DNA from 3 places in the Streptomyces sp. NPDC051310 genome. Region 2 is predicted to be linked to each of the others. Evidence: riboswitches for the same ligand, from Rfam matches in the RefSeq annotation. Region 2 holds a riboswitch; each other region holds the start of a gene.
The links. Region 2 has a riboswitch for thiamine pyrophosphate ahead of thiC (phosphomethylpyrimidine synthase ThiC). Riboswitches for the same ligand answer to the same signal wherever they lie in the genome.
Positions count from the first base shown of each region.

Region 1: linked by a shared signal. The riboswitch ahead of thiO (glycine oxidase ThiO) and the one ahead of thiC (phosphomethylpyrimidine synthase ThiC) in region 2 are both predicted to bind thiamine pyrophosphate.
Region 3: linked by a shared signal. The riboswitch ahead of ACIA79_RS07510 (thiamine ABC transporter substrate binding subunit) and the one ahead of thiC (phosphomethylpyrimidine synthase ThiC) in region 2 are both predicted to bind thiamine pyrophosphate.

Region 1 covers NZ_JBITEO010000007.1:239,347-242,612, forward strand. The annotation lists gene ACIA79_RS13280 (NAD(P)/FAD-dependent oxidoreductase) at 1-1,103, opposite strand, end outside; TPP riboswitch at 1,729-1,841, shown strand; gene thiO (glycine oxidase ThiO) at 1,839-3,053, shown strand; gene thiS (sulfur carrier protein ThiS) at 3,050-3,250, shown strand; gene ACIA79_RS13295 (thiazole synthase) at 3,254-3,266, shown strand, end outside.
Region 2 covers NZ_JBITEO010000015.1:161,493-164,758, reverse strand. The annotation lists gene ACIA79_RS22505 (SsgA family sporulation/cell division regulator) at 1-320, shown strand, start outside; gene ACIA79_RS22500 (YibE/F family protein) at 323-1,675, opposite strand; TPP riboswitch at 1,747-1,881, shown strand; gene thiC (phosphomethylpyrimidine synthase ThiC) at 1,875-3,266, shown strand, end outside.
Region 3 covers NZ_JBITEO010000004.1:106,305-109,570, reverse strand. The annotation lists gene ACIA79_RS07520 (phosphatidate cytidylyltransferase) at 1-253, shown strand, start outside; gene rlmN (23S rRNA (adenine(2503)-C(2))-methyltransferase RlmN) at 443-1,555, shown strand; TPP riboswitch at 1,585-1,711, shown strand; gene ACIA79_RS07510 (thiamine ABC transporter substrate binding subunit) at 1,789-2,883, shown strand; gene ACIA79_RS07505 (ABC transporter permease) at 2,919-3,266, shown strand, end outside.

The sequences.
Region 1 (3,266 bases), on a different contig from region 2:
GTGCCCGCCTCCATCAGCTTGCGGCCCTGCGCCAGGTCGCGGGGGCGGCCCACCGCCAGCAGCGCCCGCAGCGCGCCGTCGCACAGCCACGCCACGGACCAGGAGGCGCCGGCCGGGTCGCCCCGCCACACCAGGGTGTCGGCGCCCGCGTGATGGCCGGCGTACTGCACGAAGCGGCCGAACTGCTCGGACCAGAAGTAGGGCACCGGGTCGTACGCCCGGGGCGCCTCGCCCACGATGCAGGCCGCGACCGTGCGCGGGCCCTGGAGCGCGTTGTCCCAGTGGTGGACGAGCAGCCGTTCGCCGTAGCGGGCGGAGGGGAAGGAGGCGCAGTCGCCGACGGCGTACACGTCGGGGACGGAGGTGCGCAGATGGTCGTCGGCCACGATCGCACCGTCCTCGCCGAGCTCGATGCCGGAGCCCTTGAGCCAGTCGGTGGCGGGCCGCGCGCCGATGCCGACGACCACGGCCCCCGCGGGCAGCAGCCGGCCGTCGTCCAGAGCCACCTCGCCGGGTTCGACGTGCGCCACGCGCGCGTGCGTGAGGAGGGCGGCGCCGCTCTCCTCGTACCACTCGGCCATGGGGGCCGCGACCTCGGCGGGCAGTGCGCCCGCGAGCGGCCGGCCGGCCGCCTCGACCACCGTGACCGCGCAACCGGCCTCGCGGGCGGCCGTGGTGAACTCGGCCCCGATCCAGCCGGCGCCCACGACCACGATGTCGTGCTGGTCGGCCAGGACGGGGCGCAGCCGCTCGGCGTCGTCGAGCGTGCGCAGCAGGTGGACGCCCCGGATGCCTTCGGTGCCGGGCAGCGTGACGGGCACGGACCCGGTCGCCACCACCAGGACGTCGTACGGAACCGGCCCGGCCTCGGTGTCGACCTCGTGCGCGCCGGGGCGTACGCCGGTGACCTCCACCCCCAGGCGCAGTGTGATGCCGAGGGCTTCGAAGTCGACCTCGAAGGCGGAGCCCTCCGCCTTGCCGAGCAGGACCGCCTTGGACAGCGGCGGCCGGTCGTACGGCTGGTGGGGCTCGGCGCCGATCAGCAGCACCGGGCCGGTGAAGCCCTGTTCGCGCAGTGCCACGGCGGTCTGCACGCCGGCCATCCCGGCCCCGGCGATGACGACGCGCCGCCCGCCCGGCGACGGCCCGCCCCCCGGGACTGCGGCGGAGGACGGCGCGGGCGCCGGCCCGTCCGCCACCGGCGGCTCGGGGGCCGTTCCCCCGGCCGGGGGCCGTGGGGGCGCCGTCGCCCCGCCTGCGGGTCCGGCCGCGGGCTGTCCGGCCGGCGGTCGCCGGTCCGCCGGCCGCTGTCCTGCAGGGTCCTCGGCCGGGGGCCGCTTCGCACTCATCCGCTCGCTCACCCGCTCACCTTACGTAGCTGACGTGACGTCAGGAAGGCGGCTGCTCCACCGCGCTGGAGTCACTGCCCTCCCGGGACTCCCCTTCCCGCGTCCCCTCCGGCCGAACGCGGCCGCCGAGGCGCGGTGCCCCGGACGCCCGTCCGCCCGTCGCTGCGGCCGCTCGTACGCGGCCGCCCCTTTGCGGGTGCTCGGCGGGCTCCTCATGGCGGGTGCTCGGCGGGCTCCTCATGGCGGGTGCTGCGGGTCCGCGTACCCACCTGGCCGGGGGCCGGGCCGGCGGCCGGCGCGAGGACGGCGCCGCCGAGCGGGCGCGCCACGGCGAAGGCCCCTTACTGCGCGTTGCGGAGTGGGGTTAGTCTGGCCACCGCAGAGCACACGCGGGAGCCCGGACGCACCGGGCTGAGAGGGAGGCTGGACGGCCTCCGACCGTACGAACCTGATCCGGGTCATGCCGGCGAAGGGAGGGGCTGGACGCCCATGCATCCACGTACAGGACCGGATGTCCTCGTCATCGGGGGCGGGATCATCGGCCTGGTCACGGCCTGGCGGGCGGCGCAGCGCGGATTGCGCACCGCCGTCGTCGACCCCGAACCGGGCGGCGGGGCCGCCCAGGTGGCGGCGGGCATGCTCGCCGCGGTCACCGAACTGCACTACGGCGAGGAGACGCTCCTCGGCCTCAACCTCGCGTCGGCCCGCCGCTACCCGGACTTCGTCGCCGAACTGCAGGAGGCGGCCGGCGGGGCGGACGTCGGGTACCGGGCGTGCGGCACCCTCGCGGTCGCCCTGGACGCCGACGACCGCGCGCACCTGCGGGAGTTGCACGCCCTGCAGAGCCGTTCGGGCCTGGAGTCGGAGTGGCTGAGCGGACGCGAGTGCCGCCGCCTCGAACCGATGCTGGCGCCCGGTGTGCGCGGCGGGCTCCGGGTGGACGGCGACCACCAGGTCGACCCGCGGCGGCTGGCGGCGGCGCTGGTGGCCGCGTGCGAGCGGGCCGGGGTGGTCCTCCACCGGGCCTGGGCGGAACGGCTGATGGTGGTACGGGACCGGGCGGCGGGTGCCGTCCTGGGCGACGGGACGGAGGTCGCCGCCGGACAGGTGGTGCTGGCCGCGGGCAGCCTGAGCGGGCGGCTGGGCGGCGTGCCGGACGAGGTGCTGCCGCCCGTGCGGCCGGTCAAGGGGCAGGTGCTGCGGCTGACGGTGCCGTCCGCGTACGCGCCGTTCCTGTCGCGCACGGTCCGGGCGGTGGTGCGCGGCAGCCACGTGTACCTGGTGCCGCGGGAGAACGGCGAGCTGGTCGTCGGGGCCACCAGCGAGGAGCTCGGCTGGGACACCACGGTCACGGCGGGCGGGGTCTACGAGCTGCTGCGGGACGCCCACGAGCTGGTGCCCGGCATCACCGAGCTGCCGCTGACCGAGACCCGGGCGGGCCTCCGGCCGGGCTCCCCGGACAACGCACCGCTGTTCGGCCCGACCGCCCTGCCCGGCCTGCACCTGGCGACGGGGCACTACCGCAACGGGGTGCTGCTGACGCCCGTCACCGGCGACGTGATGGCCGAGGTGCTCATGACCGGCGCCCTTCCGGACGAGGCGCTGCCCTTCGCCGCGGCCCGTTTCGCCTCCGCTTCCGGCCCTGCCGATCCCGCTTCCGCTTCCGCTTCCGGATCCGCTCCCGTCTCCGTAGGAGTGTCATGAACGTCTCCGTGAACGGCGAGTCCCGCGAGCTCGCCGCCCCGACCACGCTCGACGCCCTGGTCGCCACGCTCACCACCGCACCGTCCGGTGTGGCCGCCGCGGTCAACGAGGCGGTCGTCCCGCGCGGCCGGTGGGCCGGGACGCTGCTCGGCGAGGGCGACCGGGTCGAGATCCTCACCGCGGTCCAGGGGGGCTGAGACATGGCCGACGACC
Region 2 (3,266 bases):
TGACCTTCCACCTGCCCGGTGACGCACCGGTGAGCTGGACTTTCGGGCGGGAGTTGCTCCTGGACGGGATCAACGCACCGAGCGGTGACGGCGACGTGCACATCGCGCCGACCGGTCCCGAGGATCTGTCGGACGTCAGCATCCGGCTGCAGGTCGGCAGCGACCGGGCGCTGTTCCGTGCGGGCGTGCCGCCCCTGGTGGCGTTCCTCGACCGGACCGACAAGCTGGTGCCCCTGGGACAGGAGCTCACGCTCGGTGATTTCGAGCAGCACCTGGAGGAGGCACTCGGACGGATCCTCGCCGAGGAGAACGCCGGCTGAGGTCACTGCTTGCGACGACGGCCCCGTCCGCCCCGTCCGCCGCGTCCGGCCGGGGCCGCGGCGGCCGCGGGACCCGGGCCGGTGCCGGCGCCCGGCCGGTCGGCGGAGACCACCAGGGCGGCCAGCGCCGTCGTGACCGGCACGGAGGCGACCAGCCCGATGGAGCCGACGAGGGTCCGTACGATCTCCTGCGCCACCAGCTCGCTGTTGGCGACCGTCCCCACACTGCTCTCCGCGATCGAGAAGAGCAGCAGCAGGGGCAGTGCCGCACCCGCGTACGCCAGGACCAGCGTGTTGACCACGGAGGCGATGTGGTCGCGTCCGATGCGGATACCGGCCCGGTACAGGGCGCGGGGGCCCATCTTCGGGTCGGCCTGGTGCAGTTCCCACACCGCGGACGTCTGGGTCACGGTCACGTCGTCGAGGACACCGAGGGAACCGATGATGACGCCGGCCAGCAGCAGACCCGACATGTCGATGTTCGGGTAGAGCCCGTGGATCAGACCGGTGTAGTCGTCGGTGTTGCCCGTGAGGGACGCCCACCCGATGAAGGCCGAGCCCAGCAGCCCGATCAGCAGCAGTGAGATGAGGGTGCCCAGCACGGCGACCGAGGTGCGGGCGGTGAGGCCGTGGCACAGGTACAGCGCCATCAGCATGATGGCGCTCGCCCCCACCACCGCCACGACCAGCGGGTTCGAGCCCTGGAGGATGGCCGGGAGGATGAAGACGGTCAGCACGACGAAGCTCGCCGCCAGGGCGATCAGCGCCATCACGCCGCGCATCCGGCCGACGGCCACCACCGCCAGGGCGAAGATCCCGGCGAGGATCGCCACCGGCATCCTGCGGTCGACGTCGGTGACCGAGTACTGGAGGTCGCGGGGCGCGTCGGGCGCGTACGCCACCACCACGCCCTGCCCCTGGTCGAGTTGGCGGGGCGAGTCCGGCTGCACGACCTCGACGAACCGGCGGCCCCGGTCCTTGCCCGTGGTGACCTCGACCGTCGCCTTCGCGCACTTCCCCTGCTGGGCGTTGACCGCCTCCCGGCCCTCCGGTGTCGTCGTGTCCCCGGTGGGCGGGACCTGCGCCGCGTTCACGTCCTTGCAGTCCACCCGCTCGACGCGGACGACCGTGCCCTGCTCGGTCTGCCGGTCGAAGCCCACACCCGTGCGCTCGTGGGCAGGCGCGCCACCTGGCCACAGCAGGGCGAGACCCACGACGACCGCCGTGGCGAAGGGGATCAGTACGGCCGCGATGACCTTGCGCAGATGCTGGGAGACGGGCGCGGCAGGGCCATGGCTGTGCGTATGACCGTGCGCATGCCGGTCCGGCTCGGGTGTCTCGTGCGTGGAAGTCACCGACCGATCATCGCAAGAACCGAGGGGGCCCTCTGTTCAGCGTGGCCGGAAGGACGCTAGCGTGGTGACACCTTTGCACACGCGGGAGCTCGGAGCACCGGGCTGAGAGGGCGCTGAAATCCGTACGAAGAGTACGGAAACGGCTGCGTCGACCGCCGAACCTGTTACCGGGTAATGCCGGCGTAGGGAGTAGGTCACGATGACCGTTCAGGACGCACGCACGCCTGCCTCGAATCGGAACGACGAGGCCGGGAAGTCCGTCGGATGGCACAAGGGGTACATCGAGGGTTCGCGCCCCGACCTTCGCGTGCCGGTCCGCAAGGTGCACCTCACCAACGGCAAGGACGTGACGCTGTACGACACGTCAGGGCCGTACACCGACCCGAGCGTCGAGACGGACGTACGCCGCGGCCTGCCGCCGTTGCGGGAGAACTGGATCATCGGGCGCGGCGACACCGAGGAGTACTCCGGCCGGCCGGTCCGCCCGGAGGACGACGGGATCAAGCACACCTCGCCGCGCGGCGGGCTGCGCAACCTCGACGCCGTCTTCCCGGGCCGGCCCCGCCAGCCCCGCCGGGGCCGTGACGGGCAGGCGGTCACGCAGCTCGCGTACGCCCGCCGCGGCGAGATCACGCCGGAGATGGAGTACGTCGCGCTCCGCGAGAACGTCTCCCCGGAGGTGGTGCGCGAGGAGATCGCGGCCGGGCGCGCGGTACTGCCGGCCAACGTCAACCACCCGGAGATCGAGCCGATGATCATCGGCAAGCGGTTCCTGGTGAAGGTCAACGCCAACATCGGCAACTCCGCCGTCACGTCCTCCATCGAGGAGGAGGTGGAGAAGATGACCTGGGCGACCCGCTGGGGTGCCGACACCGTCATGGACCTCTCCACCGGCCGGAACATCCACACCACCCGCGAGTGGGTGCTGCGCAACTCCCCCGTGCCGATCGGTACCGTGCCGCTCTACCAGGCCCTGGAGAAGGTCGACGGCAAGGCCGAGGAACTGACCTGGGAGATCTACAAGGACACGGTCATCGAGCAGGCCGAGCAGGGCGTCGACTACATGACGGTGCACGCCGGAGTCCTGCTGCGGTACGTGCCGTTGACCGCGCGCCGCAAGACCGGCATCGTCTCCCGCGGCGGTTCGATCATGGCTGCGTGGTGCCTGGCGCACCACAAGGAGTCGTTCCTGTACGAGAACTTCGAGGAGCTCTGCGAGATCCTCGCCGCGTACGACGTGACGTACTCGCTCGGTGACGGTCTGCGGCCCGGCTCGATCGCCGACGCCAACGACGAGGCGCAGTTCGCCGAACTGCGCACGCTGGGCGAGCTCAACCGGATCGCCAAGCGGTACAACGTGCAGACGATGATCGAGGGCCCGGGCCACGTCCCGATGCACAAGATCAAGGAGAACATCGACCTCCAGCAGGAGATCTGCGAGGAGGCGCCGTTCTACACGCTCGGCCCGCTGACCACCGATGTGGCGCCGGCGTACGACCACATCACGTCGGGCATCGGTGCTGCCATGATCGCCTGGTGGGGCACCGCGATGCTCTGCTACGTGACGCCCAAGGAGCACCTGGGGCTGCCC
Region 3 (3,266 bases), on a different contig from region 2:
GGCGGGCGCGCTGTGCATGGAGTTCGCCATCGACGGCGGCACCTGGTGGCAGGGCCTGCTGCTGGGCCTCGCGGTCGCGGTGAGCGCCACGCTCGGCGACCTGGGCGAGTCGATGATCAAGCGGGACCTGGGCATCAAGGACATGGGCACCCTGCTCCCCGGGCACGGCGGCATCATGGACCGCCTGGACTCGCTGCTGCCGACCGCGCCGGTGGTGTGGCTGCTGCTGGTGCTGTTCGTCGGGGCGGGCTGACCGACCCGGGCGCCGGCCGCCCGGGGCCGGTGCGCCGCCGGGAACAGGCCGCAGCGCCATCCGGTTACCCTGGAAGGGCCCGTCGCGTCGAGGCGGCGGGCCCTTTCGGCCCCGCGCACCGCGGGGATCATCCGGTGAGGTCACCCGGCTCACGTACCGCGGCCTCGTCTTACTGAGGAGTACCAGGTCATGGCACCCCCCGCCCCGGGAGAACTCACCTTCGTCGCGCCCCGCGGGGCGAAGAAGCCGCCGCGGCACCTCGCCGACCTCTCGCCCGCCGAGCGCAAGGAAGCCGTCGCCGCGATCGGCGAGAAGCCGTTCCGCGCCAAGCAGCTCTCCCAGCACTACTTCGCGCGGTACGCGCACGACCCGGCCGCGTGGACGGACATCCCCGCCGCGTCCCGGGAGAAGCTCGCCGCGGAGCTGCTGCCGGACCTGATGTCCGTCGTCCGGCACATCTCGTGCGACGACGACACCACCCGCAAGACCCTGTGGCGGCTCCACGACGGCACGCTCGTCGAGTCGGTCCTCATGCGCTACCCCGACCGCGTGACCATGTGCATCTCGTCGCAGGCGGGCTGCGGCATGAACTGCCCGTTCTGCGCCACCGGCCAGGCCGGCCTCGACCGCAACCTGTCGACGGCCGAGATCGTGCACCAGATCGTCGACGGCATGCGCGCCCTGCGTGACGGCGAGGTCCCCGGGGGCCCGGCCCGCCTGTCCAACATCGTCTTCATGGGCATGGGCGAGCCGCTCGCCAACTACAACCGGGTCGTCGGCGCCATCCGCCGCCTCACCGACCCCGAGCCCGACGGCCTCGGCCTGTCGCAGCGCGGCATCACCGTCTCCACCGTGGGCCTGGTCCCCGCCATGCTGCGGTTCGCCGACGAGGGCTTCAAGTGCCGCCTCGCCGTCTCGCTGCACGCCCCCGACGACGAGCTGCGCGACACCCTCGTCCCCGTCAACACGCGCTGGAAGGTCCGGGAGGTGCTGGACGCCGCCTGGGAGTACGCCGAGAAGTCCGGCCGCCGCGTCTCCATCGAGTACGCGCTCATCCGCGACATCAACGACCAGGCCTGGCGCGGCGACCTGCTGGGCCGGCTGCTCAAGGGCAAGCGGGTCCACGTCAACCTGATCCCGCTCAACCCGACCCCCGGGTCGAAGTGGACCGCCTCCCGCCCCGAGGACGAGAAGGCGTTCGTCGAGGCGATCGCCGCCCACGGCGTCCCCGTCACCGTGCGGGACACCCGAGGCCAGGAGATCGACGGTGCCTGTGGACAGCTCGCGGCGGCGGAACGCTGACCTTGTAGTCTGGCCTCGAACACATCTGCATATTCCGACAGGGGAGCGCCACAGCGCTGAGAGTGCGGCACACGCCGGCGACGCAAGCACGGCGGCTGCAGACCCTCTGAACCTCGCCCAGGTCATTCTGGGTAGGAAGTTCGGTCGTTACTCGAGCTGTTGCGCCCTGCCCACCGGACGGACCCGGTGGGCAGGGCCGCGTCTCTTCCTGGTCACACCCAGGAGGAATCTCAGTGAGCACCACCACCAGGATCGCGGCCGGCGTCCTCGCCGCCGCGATCGGCGTCACGACGCTCACCGCCTGCGGCGGTGACGCCGGCGAGAAGTCCGAGGGCGGCGGTACGGCGTCCAAGACCGTGACCCTCGTCAGCCACGACTCCTTCAACGCCTCCCCGGCCGTCCTGAAGGAGTTCACCCGGCAGACCGGCTACACGGTCAAGGTCCTCAAGAGCGGGGACGCCGGCGAGGCCGTCAACAAGGCGATCCTCACCAAGGGCGCCCCCCAGGGCGACGTCTTCTTCGGCGTCGACAACACCCTGCTCTCCCGCGCCCTCGACAACGGGCTCTTCGAGCCGTACGAGGCCAAGGGCCTGGACCGGGTTCCGGACGCTCTCCGGCTCGACGGGGACAAGCACCGGGTCACGCCGGTCGACAGCGGGGACGTCTGCGTCAACTACGACAAGAAGTACTTCGCCGACAAGAAGCTCGCGCCGCCGCAGACCTTCGACGACCTCGCCGCGCCGCGGTACAAGGACCTCCTCGTCGTCGAGAACCCCGAGCGGTCGTCCCCGGGCCTCGGCTTCCTGCTGGGCACGGCCGCCCGGTACGGCGACGACGGCTGGCAGGACTACTGGAAGAAGCTCAAGGCCAACGGCGTCAAGGTGGTCGACAGCTGGGAACTGGCCTACAACCAGGAGTTCTCCGGCTCCGCCGGCGGCAAGGAGGCCAAGGCGGACCGGCCGCTCGTCGTCTCCTACGCCTCCAGCCCGCCCGTCGAGGTCCTCTACGCCGAGCCGAAGCCGGCCGAGGCGCCCACCGGGGTCTCCACCGGCACCTGCTTCCGCCAGATCGAGTTCGCCGGCCTGCTGACCGGTGCGGAGAACCCCGACGGCGGCAAGGCCCTCATCGACTTCCTGATCGGCAAGAAGTTCCAGGAGGACATGCCGCTCCAGATGTTCGTGAACCCGGTGATCAAGGATGCCCAGCTGCCGGAGCTGTTCACCCGGCACGGCGTGACCGTCGACAAGCCGCACACCGTGGCACCCGCGAAGATCGCCGAGAAGCGCGACCAGTGGATCCGGTCGTGGGCCTCGCTCGTCCTGAAGTGACCCCGCTCCGGCGCGGCGCGCTGCGGGCGGGACTCATGGTCCTGCCCGTGGCGTTCTTCGCCGTCTTCTTCGCCTACCCCGTGGCCGCGATCGTCGGCCGCGGGCTGAGGACCCAGGACGGCGGCTGGCAGTTCGGGCGGCTCGGCGAGGTGCTCGGCCGGCCGGACATCCTGGACGTGCTGTGGTTCACCACCTGGCAGGCGCTCGCCTCCACCGCGCTCACCCTGCTGATCGGGCTGCCCGCGGCGTACGTCTTCGCCCGGCTGGAGTTCCCCGGCAAGCAGGTCCTGCGGGCCGTGGTGACCGTGCCGTTCGTGCTGCCGACCGTCGTCGTCGGGACCGCCTTCCTCGCGCTCGTCGGGCGGGGCGGCCTCCTCGACGAG